DNA from 2 places in the Paenibacillus sp. FSL M7-0134 genome. Region 1 is predicted to be linked to the other one. Evidence: a T-box and tRNA genes for the amino acid it is inferred to sense, from the RefSeq annotation. Region 1 holds a T-box; the other holds one or more tRNA genes.
What was found. The T-box of region 1 lies ahead of ileS (isoleucine--tRNA ligase). A T-box ahead of a tRNA ligase gene usually reads a tRNA of that ligase, here a tRNA-Ile.
Positions count from the first base shown of each region.

Region 2: it has a tRNA-Ile gene. The T-box ahead of ileS (isoleucine--tRNA ligase) is inferred to sense a tRNA for this amino acid. The anticodon was not compared.

Region 1 is NZ_JBBOXV010000001.1:2,559,617-2,568,004, forward strand. Features, by position in the region: gene NSQ58_RS11445 (YggS family pyridoxal phosphate-dependent enzyme) at 1-400, shown strand, start outside; gene NSQ58_RS11450 (cell division protein SepF) at 391-843, shown strand; gene NSQ58_RS11455 (YggT family protein) at 851-1,108, shown strand; gene NSQ58_RS11460 (YlmH family RNA-binding protein) at 1,117-1,899, shown strand; gene NSQ58_RS11465 (DivIVA domain-containing protein) at 2,072-2,581, shown strand; T-box leader at 2,750-3,031, shown strand; gene ileS (isoleucine--tRNA ligase) at 3,111-6,200, shown strand; gene NSQ58_RS11475 (DUF5665 domain-containing protein) at 6,340-6,732, shown strand; gene NSQ58_RS11480 (TraR/DksA C4-type zinc finger protein) at 6,755-7,489, opposite strand; gene lspA (signal peptidase II) at 7,725-8,216, shown strand; gene NSQ58_RS11490 (RluA family pseudouridine synthase) at 8,218-8,388, shown strand, end outside.
Region 2 is NZ_JBBOXV010000001.1:1,291,875-1,300,262, forward strand. Features, by position in the region: gene dnaX (DNA polymerase III subunit gamma/tau) at 1-1,653, shown strand, start outside; gene NSQ58_RS05635 (YbaB/EbfC family nucleoid-associated protein) at 1,697-2,008, shown strand; gene recR (recombination mediator RecR) at 2,036-2,635, shown strand; gene NSQ58_RS05645 (DUF2508 family protein) at 2,850-3,161, shown strand; gene NSQ58_RS05650 (pro-sigmaK processing inhibitor BofA family protein) at 3,158-3,433, shown strand; rRNA gene NSQ58_RS05655 (16S ribosomal RNA) at 3,794-5,349, shown strand; rRNA gene rrf (5S ribosomal RNA) at 5,468-5,584, shown strand; tRNA gene NSQ58_RS05665 (tRNA-Ile) at 5,623-5,699, shown strand; tRNA gene NSQ58_RS05670 (tRNA-Ala) at 5,721-5,796, shown strand; rRNA gene NSQ58_RS05675 (23S ribosomal RNA) at 5,977-8,388, shown strand, end outside.

The DNA of each region.
Region 1 (8,388 bases):
ATCGCTCGCTCAGGAATTGGACAAGAAGGCAGCCGCTCTGGGACTGCGAGTTAAAGCTTTTGTGCAAGTCAATATTTCTGGGGAAATATCCAAATATGGCTTGTCCTCTGAGGCGGTTGTCCCCTTTTTGGAACAAATTCGCGAGTTGGAGCATGTGGACGTGATTGGCTTGATGACGATGGCTCCTCATGAGCAAGACCCGGAAAAAACTCGGCCTGTGTTTCGGGGATTACGTGAATTACGGGATAGGTTAAATGGACAAGCCTTGACCAGAGAACCCATCGCTCACTTGTCTATGGGGATGTCCAATGATTTTGAAGTGGCGGTTGAAGAGGGAGCGACCTGGCTGCGGCTTGGTTCCGTACTGGTCGGACGAGAGGAGGATTTCCATTGGGCGTAATGAATAAGTTCATGAACTTTCTGGGGCTTCAGGAAGAAGAGGAAGTTATAGAGCGAGAGGTTATGAATACGCCGGAAGATCAAGAAATTGAAACCCCAAGCTTTGATAAACGTAAGAACCAGAAGAGCACTAATGTTGTCAGCATCCATTCACAGAAAAATGTGAAAGTTGTCCTGTATGAGCCGCGTTCTTATGATGAAGCACAGGAAATTGCCGACCATATCCGTTCCCATCGTACCGTCGTAGTTAATTTGCAACGAATTCGCAAGGATCAGGCGCTGCGCATTATTGATTTTTTGAGTGGTACTGTGTATGCACTGGGTGGTGGTATTTCCAAGGTCGGGAACAATATTTTTCTGTGTACACCAGACACGGTTGAGATTCAAGGCTCTATTACGGAAATACTGGCTGACACTGAACAAGAACTTAACAGAATGAGGTGAACTTTTCTTGATCGAGGTAATTTACTGGCTATTTCAGATTTATTCGTACATGATCATTGCATATGTTCTGCTGTCATGGCTTCCTAATGCCAGAGAGAGTGTAATTGGCGATTTACTTGCCAAGTTTGTGGAGCCGTATTTGTCTCCTTTTCGCAGGTTTATACCGCCAATCTTCGGGATGATTGATATTTCACCCATCGTTGCGCTGATTGCTCTGCGTTTTGCGTCATACGGTTTGATTTCTTTAATTGGTAATTTCGTCTAGGAGGAGTTATGCGAACTGAGATTTATGAGCATTTTCACCCGGATGAACGGGATTATGTGGATCGCGCTTCCGAATGGATCAGTCATGCGGGAGCTTATCATGAGCAGAAGCTGACTGATTTTTTGGACCCGCGCCAACAGTACATATTGGAGACACTTGCTTCGAAGGAAGACAAGGTCACGATTAGGGTAGATGGCGGATATATGGCTTCAGAACGAAAGCGGGCGCTTATTGCGCCCGATTATTCGTATTTGGACGGTGAGGAGATGGGGATTCAGGTCCTTTCCATCACATCTGACGATCATAAAGTAGGTACCCTTGAACACGGTGATTATCTAGGTGCCCTACTGGGACTTGGAATCAAACGTGGGAAAATCGGGGACATTCATGTACTTGATGATGGGTGCCATGTATTGGTAGCTTCAGAGATCGGTGATTTTATGACGATGCATTTGCAGCAGGTACATCGTGTTCATGTATGGACAGAACTGTTGCCTGTAGCGAGTCTGCGAACGAAGGAAGTTGCATTAGAGGCGCTAGATCTGACGGTCGCTTCTTTGCGGCTGGACGGTATTGCCAGCGATGTGTACAAGCTAAGCCGCAGTAAAATATTAACACCGATTCGGGCGGGACGGTGCCGGGTAAATTGGAAGGTGGAGGAGAATCCATCCACTCCACTTAAAGCTGGGGACGTTATTTCCATGCAGGGTTTTGGGCGTTTCAAAGTGCTAGAAACAGACGGGATGACAAAAAAGGGAAGATTCCGTGTCAAAATTGGTAAGTTTGTATAGCTGTAGGCAGGAATCACGAACTTTCTGTCGAAAGAATTAAGCTATAGCGAAGAACTGGAACGATTTTGCTCTGTACAGTATTCACAAAACGGGGTATGATGACCGATAGATGATAGTGAGCGTCGTGACGCGGAAAATGTAATTTTTGTCAATCTTATAGGAGGTGGACGGCATGCCATTAACGCCATTGGATATACATAACAAGGAATTTGCCCGCCGGCTTCGCGGTTATGATGAGGATCAGGTTAATGAATTTTTGGATCAGGTGATCAAAGATTACGAGGGCGTTATTCGTGAAAATAAAGAACTGAGCACCGAGTTGTTGAACGTACAGGAGAAGCTCGATCATTTCGCGACCATTGAGGATACGCTGAGTAAGACGATTATCGTGGCGCAGGAAGCGGCTGATGAAGTTCGTAACAACGCCAAGAAAGAATCCCAACTGATCGTGAAGGAAGCGGAAAAAAATGCGGACCGTATTGTGAACGAAGCATTGTCTAAATCCCGCAAGATCGCGTTGGAGGTTGAAGAACTGAAGAAGCAGGCATCGATTTACCGAGCACGGTTTCGTACACTGGTGGAAGCGCAGCTTGACTTGTTAAGCCAAGACGGCTGGGAAGCCCTTGAAAACCGGGAACGCGAAGTACTGGAGCGCGAGCGTGAGATGAAAGAAATTTACTAATTTCATTTCTGACAAGCTTTTATTAGGCTTTGTTAGGGTTGACTTTTGTCTTTAAACAGGCTATAACTGTAAATACTATACTGAATTCAATGATTATCCGTCCGTCGGCTGATGGTTGTTATTCAAGGCAACGATGTTGCTGATTTAATATTCGATGAATTTAACATGTTTAATTCGTTGATGGGAACGAGTACGTCATGATTTGTCCCTCAGAGAGTTGGCCTTCCGGTGCAAGCCAACGTTCAGAACATGACCGAAGATCCTCCCGGAGAAGTGAGCTGAAGCGCTTAAGATTTATGGCGTGTGTAAGCAATCACCGTTTGCCATGCGTTATAATGGCGCCCTGCTGTAGTTGAGTGGGGCTCAGAGAGCCGTGATGAGACTGTATTTTTAGAATGGTCTGTTTTTACGGAATCAGGGTGGTAACGCGAGCACAGTCTCGTCCCTTTACAGGGATGGGGCTTTTTTTGTTGCTTTTTTTAGGAAATGCTAGGGAAATCAATGATGAGCAGAGAGGGAGTATGACAGTATGAACAGAGTGGATGTTAAAGAAAAAGCACGGTCCCGTGACCTGCGCATCCTGAGCAAATGGAAACAAGAGGACACATTCCGTAAATCCATCACAAATCGTGAAGGAAAGCCAAATTTTGTATTTTATGAGGGCCCACCAACAGCTAACGGTAAACCGCATATCGGTCACGTGCTGGGACGTGTAATTAAGGATTTTGTAGGCCGCTATCAGACAATGAAGGGATACCGCGTCGTACGTAAGGCAGGCTGGGACACGCATGGCTTGCCAGTAGAATTGGGTGTACAAAAGCAACTGGGAATCTCCCACAAGCCTGAAATTGAAGAATATGGCGTTGAAAAGTTTATTAAGAAATGTAAGGCAAGCGTGTTTGAGTATGAGCAACAATGGCGTGATCTAACCGAAGCGATCGGATACTGGACAGACCTCGATAACCCGTACATTACTTTGGATAATAACTACATCGAGAGCGTATGGAACATTTTGGCGACAATTCATGAAAAAGATCTGTTGTATCGTGGTCATCGTGTGAGTCCGTATTGCCCGGATTGTCAGACGACGCTAAGTTCTCATGAAGTAGCGCAGGGCTACAAAGATGTGAAGGATCTGAGTGCCACGGCGAAATTCAAGTTGCATAGCAGTGGTGAATATGTACTGGCTTGGACGACAACACCTTGGACCTTGCCGAGTCACGTGGCGCTCGCCGTCAACCCTGAACTGGAATATGCACGTGTGAAGCAGGAAGACGGTGTATACATCGTTGCTAAAAATCTGGTTGAGGACGTAATTAAAGGCGATCATGAAGTGATTGGCACACTATCCGGTTCAGAACTGGTTGGCCAAACGTATACCCCGCCATTTACGTATTTTCAGGTTGAGAAGGGTAATCAGATTCTGGGTGCGAAGTTCGTAACAGACTCCAGTGGTACAGGTATCGTTCATATGGCTCCAGCGCATGGTGAGGATGATTACCGGGTATGTCGTGAAAATGGTGTTGAATTCATCAACGTAGTGGATCTCCAAGGTAACTATGTAGAGGAAATCACTGATTTTGCAGGCCGTTTTGTGAAAGACTGTGATGTAGATATTGTTAAAATGCTGTCCGAAAAAGGCTTGCTGTACAGCAAGGAAAAATACGAGCATAGCTATCCGTTCTGCTGGCGCTGCGATACTCCATTATTGTACTATGCTATGGACAGCTGGTTTATCAAAACAACTGCGATCAAGGATCAACTGATTGCCAACAACAGCGAAGTCGAATGGTACCCGGGGCATATACGTGAAGGACGTTTTGGCAAGTTTTTGGAGGAACTGGTGGATTGGAACATCAGTCGCGATCGCTATTGGGGTACACCGCTAAACATCTGGGTTTGTGAAGAAACTGGAGAACAGTTCGCTCCACATAGTATTGCTGAATTGAGGGAACGTGCGATTGGCGATGTACCAGCGGACATCGAGCTGCACAAACCATATGTAGATGATATTAAGGTTCGTAGCCAATGCGGTAAATACGAAATGACTCGTACACCGGAAGTAATCGACGTATGGTTCGATAGTGGCTCCATGCCGTTTGCACAGCATCATTATCCTTTTGAAAATAATGAAACGTTCAAGCAGCAATTTCCGGCAGATATGATCTGTGAAGGGATTGACCAGACTCGTGGCTGGTTCTATAGCTTGCTTGCGGTTTCGACTATGCTGACTGGCAAAGCTCCTTATAAAGCTGTCATGGCGACAGGCCATGTACTGGATGAGCAGGGGCAGAAAATGTCTAAATCCAAGGGTAATGTTATTGATCCGTGGGAAGTGATTGACGAGTACGGTACAGATGCTTTCCGCTGGGCATTGCTGTCTGATAGTGCACCATGGAATAGCAAACGTTTTTCCAAAGGCATTGTAGGTGAGGCTAAATCGAAGCTGGTGGATACGCTTGTAAATACACACGCTTTTCTGACCTTGTATGCGGATATCGACGGATTTGATCCGGCACAGCATCCGTTCAAACCATCGGCTCATAAGTTGGATCGTTGGATTTTGTCCCGTCTGAACAGCCTCATTTTGGTAGTGGACAAAGCGCTGGCTGTAAATGACTTCCTGAACTCATCTAAAGCAATTGAATCGTTTGTTGATGAGCTGAGCAATTGGTATATCCGTCGTTCACGCGACCGATTCTGGGGCAATGGTCTTACAGAAGATAAGCTGGATGCATACCGTACACTGACTGAGGTGCTGTTAACGACTGCCAAACTGCTTGCGCCGTTTACACCACTGCTTGCAGAGGATATTTACCTCAATCTGAGCAACGGGGAAAGTGTTCATTTGGATGATTATCCGACTGCCAATGAGTCCTTGATCGATCTGGAACTGGAACGAGACATGGAAACGGCACGTCGTGTCGTCGAATTGGCGCGTAACGTCCGCAACGAAACGGGTTTGAAAACGCGTCAACCGTTGTCCGAGTTGATTCTGTCCATGGATCAGGATTTTGAACTGAGTGGCTATGAGGAAATCATCAAAGATGAAATTAACGTGAAGCATATTCATGTTGAGACGGACGATAGCGGCTTTGTAGATTTTACACTGAAACTGAATTTGAAAGTAGCAGGCAAGAAATACGGCAAAAATGTCGGTTTCCTACAAAACTTTTTCAAAGGAATGTCTGCTGAGGATACCCGTTCTGTTGTAGAAAAAGGAGTGTTAAACGTCGCTTCTCCAGAAGGTGAAGAGCTGCAAGTTACGGCCGAAGAACTGCTGGTGGAGAAAAAAGCGAAAGAAGGCTTCGCTTCTGCTTCCGGTTATGGCTTAACGGTAGCGTTGAACACAGACATTACGCCGGAGCTGGAGCAAGAGGGCTGGGTACGTGAAGTGGTTCGTGCGGTACAGGATTATCGTAAAAAACTGGATCTGCCGATTGAAAAGTATGTGGCGTTGACGTTGGATGTAGATAATGAGCTGCGTCTGGCCATCGAAAGCTTCGACTCTGTGTTGCGTGAGAACGTATTGGTTACTACTGTGACATTTGGTCAAGCCGAACCGGCAGAACATGTGGAAGTGAACGGTAAAACCATCGGCGTTCATATTGGGGAATAATTACAAGCCCCCTGTCCCATAATACAATAACAGGCAGCATATAAAAACGAGCCTAAGCATCGGAAACGGGTTTTCTCCGTTACGTGCTTCGGCTCGTTTGCTGCGTTCAGGGCAGCCATGGGAAAGGGGGATTGTGCATATGACGGCACGATCAAGGCGTAGACAGGGAAGGAGTCTCCGAGGGGTGAACGGAGAAGGGGCTGCCGTAGCCGCAGATAAAAGCAAAACAGGTAATCAGGCAGAGCAATTAAGTCGTGTTGAAAAGCTGATACGTGCTGTGTCAGAGCAGATGGAACGGACACGTATTGCAGATTACGCTTTGCTGCTGAATAAGCCTTGGCGATTACTCTGGCTAAATCTAATATCAGGCGTTTCCCGGGGAATCGGCATCGCGCTAGGTTTTACTTTTTTTGCCGCTACCATTATTTATGTGCTGCAAGTGCTCGGAGCGTTGAATTTGCCGATTATCGGTGATTATATCGCTGATATTGTACGGATCGTACAGCGACAATTGGAGCTTACCACCTATTAGGCAGCGATCTCCACTTTGAAGTTCATGATTCGTCTTCGTGCGTATCCGGCTCCAGTAGACCTTCGCCCTCGCCATCTTCGATATAACGCTGATAAATGGAGCTGCGAATAACAGATACATTTTGTCCATAAATGTCAGTAGCAATAAAGCTTTCGTATGGCTCTACGAAGCCCATATTATCATCGCCTGCTTCAATTTCCATATCATCATAACTGTGGATTTCTCCACTTTCGGCCATGGCTGGTGTGTTAGAGGTACCCCAATTTTCGACGATCTGCCAGGCATCTTCACCGTCGAAGCCGTTTTGATCATCACGCTCATCCAGACTCGTTCTGCCGAACGAGGGAGCGAGAAATTCTTCCTCTACTGGGCGGCGGTTAGACACTTCTGTTTCGGGACTGTACTCTTTACAGTAAATGGTATAGGGAACAGCCAGTAGGCGCTCATAGGGAATGGGTTTACCGCTGGCGGCACAAATGCCATACGTCCCCTTTTCCATGGCCATCAGAGCTGATTCGATGCGTTCTAATTGGAATTCGTCGTGCTCCAGTAAGGAAATATCCTTGGCTCGCTCGTAGGTTTCAGTAGCCAGATCTCCTGGGTGGTTATCAATAGGAGAAAGCTCGCCGGTTTGATCGCGTTGGGAATCGCCGAGTCCGTAATGGCCGTTGTCCTGCAAACGATGCTCAATTTCTTTTTTGCGTTCCAGCAGTTCGTTACGCAAGCCCTGCAATTGTTGCTCCGTCAATGGGGACATGGAATCCTCTCCTTGTTCTAGGTTTACATGCGCATGCGTTGTGTCGAGTATGCTCCTTGTAGTTTGCACCGGGAAGGCCTCTTTTACATAGGAAATTCTAATCAAATGCAGTGGAGTTCATTTTATAGATGATCTGTACTTGATGCTTGCGGGTTTCGTGGACGATCTGAGAACGCTTATGCTACAATAAATGGGTTCAACAACGGATATAAGCGGATCGGAGTGACGAAGGACTGTGATTTATTTTGGTATTGCGCTAATTATTTTTTTGATTGATCAGGGAGTCAAATATTTGGTGGCTACGCGGATGGAATTGTACGAGCAAATACCAGTCATCGGCAATTTCTTTTTAATCACCTCCCATCGTAATCGTGGAGCCGCTTTTGGGATTTTGGAAGGTCAACGTTGGCTTTTTATCGTGATTACAATTGTAGTGGTGATCGGTATCGTCTGGTACCTGCGAAAAACAGTCAAGGCTGGACAAAAGCTACTTCCTGTTGCGCTAAGTTTGGTGCTGGGGGGAGCAGTCGGTAACTTTTTGGATCGGGCTATTTCAGGTGAAGTGGTTGATTTTGCGCAATTCAATTTTGGAAGCTATACGTTCCCGATTTTTAATGTGGCAGATTCGGCGATTGTCATCGGTGTAGCACTGATTATTTTGGATACATTGCTGGAATCGCGTCGGGAAAAAGGAAATGGCAATGATAGCATTGAAGGGAAGTCATAGCATGAGCGAAGTGAATGAAAACGGCGAAGCCGCAGGTCTGTCTTATGAAGACGAACTGGAGAGTGAATCTCTGGAATGGACAGCGGATTCCGTGGATGCCAAAACACGTATAGACAAATATATCGCCGAAGAAATGAAGGAAGTGTCTCGTTCTCAGATACAGCTGTGGATC
Region 2 (8,388 bases), 1.3 Mb from region 1:
GAAAATCGCACGTCCCATGCCTACCTGTTCAGCGGTCCACGAGGAACAGGTAAGACGAGTGCAGCCAAAATTTTGGCCAAGGCAATCAACTGTGAGCATGGACCTGCGCCGGAACCTTGCAACGAATGCGAAGCCTGTAAACGGATCACGGCCGGAGCGGTCATGGATGTACAGGAGATTGATGCAGCCTCCAACCGGGGCGTTGAAGAGATTCGTGATTTGCGCGATAAAGTCAAATATGCGCCCACAGAAGTGCGGCACAAGGTTTATATCATTGATGAAGTGCACATGCTGACGACGGAAGCGTTCAATGCGCTGCTCAAGACGCTGGAAGAGCCGCCGCCACACGTGATGTTCATATTGGCTACGACTGAACCACATCGGATTCCGGCAACAATTATTTCACGTTGCCAGCGGTTTGACTTCCGGCGGGTATCGCTGGAAGAACAGACAGAGCGGCTTGACCTGATATGTCAACAGGAGAACATACAGGCTGATTCGGATGCACTGCAGTACATTGCGCGTCTTTCAGATGGTGGGATGCGAGATGCGGTTAGCGTTTTAGATCAGATATCCTCGTTTACAGATGGTCGGGTTACTTATCAGCAGGTGCTGGATATGACGGGAGGTATTGCGTCCGAGCAATTCGGTAAGCTTGCCTTGGCATTGCTGAAAGAAGATGTGGGCACGGTGCTCCAAATGATCGAGAACTTTATGCAGGAAGGTAAAAGTGCGGATAAGTGCATGGAGAATCTTCTGTACTATTTCCGAGATCTGCTAATGATCAAGATGGTGCCTCAGGCGACCAAAATGACGGAGCGAGTGCTGGATCCAGAGCGATTTAAGGAAGTGGCAGATGCTTTTACCAAGGAGCAACTCTTTGCGATGATTGACACCCTTAATCGTTATCAGAGCGAGATGAAATATGCCGTACAGCCACAAACCTTGTTTGAGGTAGCTCTATTGAAGCTGTGTAGTATTCCGGGGGAAGCAGGAACTGTTGCTCAGCCGACCGCACAACGCTCTGGCGCTGCAGCTGATCAGGAAGATGTGGTAATGTTGAAGCGTCAGCTTGCTGAGCTGGAAAAGAAACTGGAGCGCGCGCTGCAAGGTGGATTGGGCGCTGGAGCGGGACAGGAAGCATCGTCGGGTGGTCGTCAGGCTTCCGGGGGGCGTGCCCCTGCTCCGCGGATTTCAGCGCCAGCCAAGCTTCCTTCTCAGTTGGATCGCTATATCGCTGAGAAGTCGAGCGAAGCATTCGCAGCAGCAGGACGTAAGTGGAGCCAGATTTTGCAAGGGGTAAAAGAGGCAAAAGTTACGGTTCATGCTTGGTTTATGGATGGTGAGCCAGTTTCTGTGTTAGAGGACAGTGTGCTGGTTGCATTTAAGAACAATATTCATCGTGAAACTACCGAAAAGCCTGCCAATAAGCAGGTCATCGAGAAGGTATTGCATGAGCAGTTGGGTCATCCTTATCGTTTAGTAACGATGATGCAAAAGGATTGGAATGCTGCGATTGAAGGAGTTTCCGACCAGCCTGCCGAAGAATTGCAACTGGAGCCGGAGCATGATGCGCCGGGAAAGTCCAAGGAGCCCTGGATTGATGAAGCTATTCAACTTTTCGGGGAAGACCTAGTAGTCATTAAAGATTGAATCAAGTTTCTAGATGTATACTTCATTAAAGGAGATGATTGAAATGAACAATATGAACCAAATGATGAAGCAAGTGAAAAAAATGCAGGAACAAATGCTGAAAGCCCAAGAGGAGCTTGGCGGAAAAGTAATCGAAGGAACTTCTGGCGGCGGTGTTGTGACGGTGGAGGTAAATGGACATAAAAAAGTGTTGTCCATCACGATCAAACCGGAAGCTGTAGATCCTGATGATGTAGAAATGCTGCAAGATCTTGTGCTGACTGCTGTCAATGATGCTTTGTCCAAAGCAGATGAACTGGCTAATGATGATATGGGTAAATTTACAGGCGGCATGAAAATTCCGGGCTTGTTCTAGTCTGCTGCATAAAGGAGAAACACGCTATTGTATTATCCGGAGCCGATTGCAAAGCTAATTGATGCTTTTACGCGCCTGCCGGGAGTAGGGCCGAAGACGGCTGCCCGGTTGGCTTTTCACGTACTGAAAATGAAGGAAGATGATGTGATTGACTTTGCCAAAGCGCTGGTCAATGTAAAACGCAATCTTCACTTCTGTTCAGTCTGCGGCAACATTACGGACACAGATCCTTGTCGGATCTGTCAGGATAAGACGAGGGATACCTCCGTCATTTGTGTTGTTCAGGATTCCAAGGATTTGGTGGCTATGGAGCGTACCAAAGAGTTTAATGGTTTTTACCATGTGCTTCATGGGGCGATATCTCCTATGGAGGGAATTGGTCCTGAGGATATCAAACTCAAGGAATTGCTGAACAGACTCAGTGATGAACGCGTCAAGGAGCTGATTTTAGCTACGAACCCGAACATTGAAGGAGAGGCCACGGCCATGTACATTTCTCGGCTAGTGCGTCCTTTTGAAATCAAGGTTACTCGTATTGCTCATGGATTGCCAGTGGGTGGAGATTTGGAGTATGCCGACGAGGTTACCCTGTCCAAAGCGTTGGAAGGCCGTAGAGAGCTCAATTAATAGGTGTATTTATACGTTATAAATAGGGAGTCTGAAATGTCCTTTGGGCATTCTCGACTTACTTGGGGGAGCCGCTACGGCTCCTTTTTTATTTGCCGTGATAGATGGCAGTATAGATCGTTCCTGGTTCTAAGTTTGTCCTTAGTTCAATAAGTATGAATAAGGTAGTCTTGCAGACTGTGCACATAATTCAGCTTGTGAGGAGGATGAACGGATGTGGGAACGGATGAAACAAAATTTCCGTCGTCAGGAGAATGGCAAATCAGAAGCGGAGTATCGGCAGGAGTTGTTTGCCCAGATTCGGGCTTCGCATGCGGAATGGCTAAGAGCGCATCGTTTATTTCATGAAGCTACGGGTAAAGATGAGATCGACTACGCTATATTTGTTCTAGAAGCTGCAGAACGTAAATATCAGATACATTTAAAAAGCGCGAAACAGCAAGGCCTGCATCGTTTCCATCTGCCTGCAGATGAACCTGGGTATGCCAATGATACGGATCGTGTTCACAAGCGGAGAGCTGAATGAAAGGGGCGGTCTGGCTTGTTCTGATTGCCTGTGTCGGGATGCTACTATTTCTAATCTTAAAAAAACGTTTGGGTATCGGCTGGCTTGTAGTATTCGGGGCGCATATGGGCCTGGCAGCCATCGCATTGTATGTTATCAATTATTCAGGGTGGATTACGCAGGTGTACATCCCGATCAATCCAGTGACAATGGGGGCGGTAACGATATTAGGTTTGCCTGGGATTGTCCTTTTACTGGGATTGAAAATAGTATTATTCGGACAGGCCATATGAAAACTTAAATGTTATTGTTTCTATTTTTAAAATATAGTTGACGGCGAATTCAAAAATGTGATACATTAATTCTCGGCCCTTAAAGCCCGGGAATTTTTTGTGAGAACAACATTTGAATGAAATTAAAAAATAATTTTAAAAAAGTGTTGACTTAAATCCTGAATGTGTGTTATATTAATCAAGTCGCCGCTGAGATGCGGTGGTGAAACAAAGTAAGACATAATGCAGGTTTGATCTTTGAAAACTGAACAACGAGTGAGTAAAACGATTTTGTTCGCAAAATCAAACAAGAGATATTTTTATCTCGTCAGTTTCAAAATGAGCTTATCGCTCTTTCTATAAACCAGCTTCGGTTGGTCTTTAATGGAGAGTTTGATCCTGGCTCAGGACGAACGCTGGCGGCGTGCCTAATACATGCAAGTCGAGCGGGGGTGTTTAGAAGCTTGCTTCTAAACAACCTAGCGGCGGACGGGTGAGTAACACGTAGGCAACCTGCCCACAAGACAGGGATAACTACCGGAAACGGTAGCTAATACCCGATACATCCTTTTCCTGCATGGGAGAAGGAGGAAAGACGGAGCAATCTGTCACTTGTGGATGGGCCTGCGGCGCATTAGCTAGTTGGTGGGGTAAAGGCCTACCAAGGCGACGATGCGTAGCCGACCTGAGAGGGTGATCGGCCACACTGGGACTGAGACACGGCCCAGACTCCTACGGGAGGCAGCAGTAGGGAATCTTCCGCAATGGGCGAAAGCCTGACGGAGCAACGCCGCGTGAGTGATGAAGGTTTTCGGATCGTAAAGCTCTGTTGCCAGGGAAGAACGTCTTGTAGAGTAACTGCTACAAGAGTGACGGTACCTGAGAAGAAAGCCCCGGCTAACTACGTGCCAGCAGCCGCGGTAATACGTAGGGGGCAAGCGTTGTCCGGAATTATTGGGCGTAAAGCGCGCGCAGGCGGCTCTTTAAGTCTGGTGTTTAATCCCGAGGCTCAACTTCGGGTCGCACTGGAAACTGGGGAGCTTGAGTGCAGAAGAGGAGAGTGGAATTCCACGTGTAGCGGTGAAATGCGTAGATATGTGGAGGAACACCAGTGGCGAAGGCGACTCTCTGGGCTGTAACTGACGCTGAGGCGCGAAAGCGTGGGGAGCAAACAGGATTAGATACCCTGGTAGTCCACGCCGTAAACGATGAATGCTAGGTGTTAGGGGTTTCGATACCCTTGGTGCCGAAGTTAACACATTAAGCATTCCGCCTGGGGAGTACGGTCGCAAGACTGAAACTCAAAGGAATTGACGGGGACCCGCACAAGCAGTGGAGTATGTGGTTTAATTCGAAGCAACGCGAAGAACCTTACCAGGTCTTGACATCCCTCTGACCGGTCTAGAGATAGGCCTTTCCTTCGGGACAGAGGAGACAGGTGGTGCATGGTTGTCGTCAGCTCGTGTCGTGAGATGTTGGGTTAAGTCCCGCAACGAGCGCAACCCTTATGCTTAGTTGCCAGCAGGTCAAGCTGGGCACTCTAAGCAGACTGCCGGTGACAAACCGGAGGAAGGTGGGGATGACGTCAAATCATCATGCCCCTTATGACCTGGGCTACACACGTACTACAATGGCCGGTACAACGGGAAGCGAAATCGCGAGGTGGAGCCAATCCTAGAAAAGCCGGTCTCAGTTCGGATTGTAGGCTGCAACTCGCCTACATGAAGTCGGAATTGCTAGTAATCGCGGATCAGCATGCCGCGGTGAATACGTTCCCGGGTCTTGTACACACCGCCCGTCACACCACGAGAGTTTACAACACCCGAAGTCGGTGGGGTAACCCGCAAGGGAGCCAGCCGCCGAAGGTGGGGTAGATGATTGGGGTGAAGTCGTAACAAGGTAGCCGTATCGGAAGGTGCGGCTGGATCACCTCCTTTCTATGGAGAATCGTTTCCTGCAATGGAAACATTCAAATATGAAGCGTAAGCTTCAAAACTCAGGTTTAGGCCTGTTACTCACTCGTTGCTCAGTTTTGAGAGCTCAAACTCTCGAACGTTTGGTGGCGATAGCGGAGGGGTTCCACACGTACCCATCCCGAACACGACCGTTAAGCCCTCCAGCGCCGATGGTACTTGGACCGCAGGGTCCTGGGAGAGTAGGACGTCGCCAAGCGCAACCACTAAAGAAGAACTTCTTTGGTGGTTTATTATGGGCCCTTAGCTCAGCTGGTTAGAGCGCACCCCTGATAAGGGTGAGGTCGGTGGTTCGAGTCCACTAGGGCCCACCATATAACTTTATATTTTATTTTGGGGCCATAGCTCAGCTGGGAGAGCGCCTGCCTTGCAAGCAGGAGGTCAGCGGTTCGATCCCGCTTGGCTCCACCAAAAAGATTTATTATCATTGCACCTTGAAAACTGGATACCGAAACGAAATTGCGTTTTAGAATATTCCTTTAAGCTGATCTTGTGTAAACAAGTGAAATAAAGGTAGCTGCCTTGAATTTCATTCACACGTAAGTGTTGAACCGAAATTCAAAGCAAATCGTATTTACCATGTAAATACTAGGTTAAGCTACAAAGAGCACACGGAGGATGCCTAGGCGCCAGGAGCCGACGAAGGACGTGGCGAACAACGATAAGGCCTCGGGGAGCTGTAAGCAAGCTTTGATCCGGGGATGTCCGAATGGGGAAACCCGGCTGTCTTCATCGACAGTCACTTTCTGCTGAATACATAGGCAGAATAGAGGCAGACCAGGGGAACTGAAACATCTAAGTACCCTGAGGAAGAGAAAACAATAGTGATTCCGTCAGTAGCGGCGAGCGAACGCGGATTAGCCCAAACCAAGGAGCTTGCTCCTTGGGGTTGTGGGACGTCTCACATGGAGTTACAAAGGAACCGGTTAGATGAAGAGGTCTGGAAAGGCCCGCCAGAGAAGGTAAAAGCCCTGTAGTTCAAAACTTGTTCTCTCCGAGACGGATCCCGAGTAGTGCGGGGCACGTGAAACCCCGTATGAATCCGGCAGGACCATCTGCCAAGGCTAAATACTCCCTGGCGACCGATAGTGAAGCAGTACCGTGAGGGAAAGGTGAAAAGCACCCCGGAAGGGGAGTGAAATAGATCCTGAAACCGTGTGCTTACAAGAAGTCAGAGCCCGATCTATGGGTGATGGCGTGCCTTTTGTAGAATGAACCGGCGAGTTACGTTCCCGTGCAAGGTTAAGGTGAAGAGCTGAAGCCGCAGCGAAAGCGAGTCTGAATAGGGCGAATGAGTACGTGGACGTAGACCCGAAACCGGGTGATCTACCCCTGTCCAGGGTGAAGGTGCGGTAACACGCACTGGAGGCCCGAACCCACGCATGTTGAAAAATGCGGGGATGAGGTGGGGGTAGCGGAGAAATTCCAATCGAACCCGGAGATAGCTGGTTCTCCCCGAAATAGCTTTAGGGCTAGCCTCGGAAATAGAATCGTGGAGGTAGAGCACTGATTGGGTGCGGGGCCCGCAAGGGTTACCAAGCTCAGTCAAACTCCGAATGCCATAGATTTAGTTCCGGGAGTCAGACAGTGAGTGCTAAGATCCATTGTCGAAAGGGAAACAGCCCAGACCATCAGCTAAGGTCCCCAAGTGTGTGTTAAGTGGGAAAGGATGTGGAGTTGCACAGACAACCAGGATGTTGGCTTAGAAGCAGCCACCATTGAAAGAGTGCGTAATAGCTCACTGGTCGAGTGACTCTGCGCCGAAAATGTAACGGGGCTAAACACACCACCGAAGCTATGGCTTGATGCTTGCATCAGGGGTAGGGGAGCGTTGAATGCGGGTTGAAGGTGTACCGTAAGGAGCGCTGGACTGCATTCAAGTGAGAATGCCGGTATGAGTAACGAAAAGATCTGTGAGAATCAGATCCGCCGAAAGCCTAAGGGTTCCTGAGGAAGGTTCGTCCGCTCAGGGTAAGTCGGGACCTAAGGCGAGGCCGATAGGCGTAGTCGAAGGACAACAGGTCGAAATTCCTGTACCACCGTAATCCGTTATGAGCAATGGGGTGACGCAGTAGGGTAGTGACGCGGACTGATGGATGTCCGTCTAAGCAGTGAGGCTGGTGTGTAGGCAAATCCGCACATCGTTAAGGCTGGGCTGTGATGGGGAGCGAAAATTGTAGTAGCGAAGGTCATGATCTCAGACTGCCAAGAAAAGCCTCTAGCCAGGAGAAGGTGCCCGTACCGCAAACCGACACAGGTAGGCGAGAAGAGAATTCTAAGGCGCGCGGAAGAACTCTCGTTAAGGAACTCGGCAAAATGACCCCGTAACTTCGGGAGAAGGGGTGCCTCGGTAGGGTGAATAGCCCGAGGGGGCCGCAGTGAAAAGGCCCAAGCGACTGTTTAGCAAAAACACAGGTCTGTGCGAAGCCGCAAGGCGAAGTATACGGGCTGACGCCTGCCCGGTGCTGGAAGGTTAAGGGGAGTGGTAAGCCTTCGGGCGAAGCTATGAACCGAAGCCCCAGTAAACGGCGGCCGTAACTATAACGGTCCTAAGGTAGCGAAATTCCTTGTCAGGTAAATTCTGACCCGCACGAATGGCGTAACGACTTGGGCGCTGTCTCAACGAGAGATCCGGTGAAATTTTAATACCTGTGAAGATGCAGGTTACCCGCGACAAGACGGAAAGACCCCATGGAGCTTTACTGCAGCTTGATATTGAATTTGGGTACGATCTGTACAGGATAGGTGGGAGCCGTAGAACTTTGAGCGCCAGCTTGAAGGGAGGCATCCTTGGGATACCACCCTGATCGTATCTAGGTTCTAACTTGGTACCGTGATCCGGTGCGAGGACAGTGTCAGGTGGGCAGTTTGACTGGGGCGGTCGCCTCCTAAAGAGTAACGGAGGCGCCCCAAGGTTCCCTCAGAATGGTTGGAAATCATTCGAAGAGTGCAAAGGCAGAAGGGAGCTTGACTGCGAGACCTACAAGTCGAGCAGGGACGAAA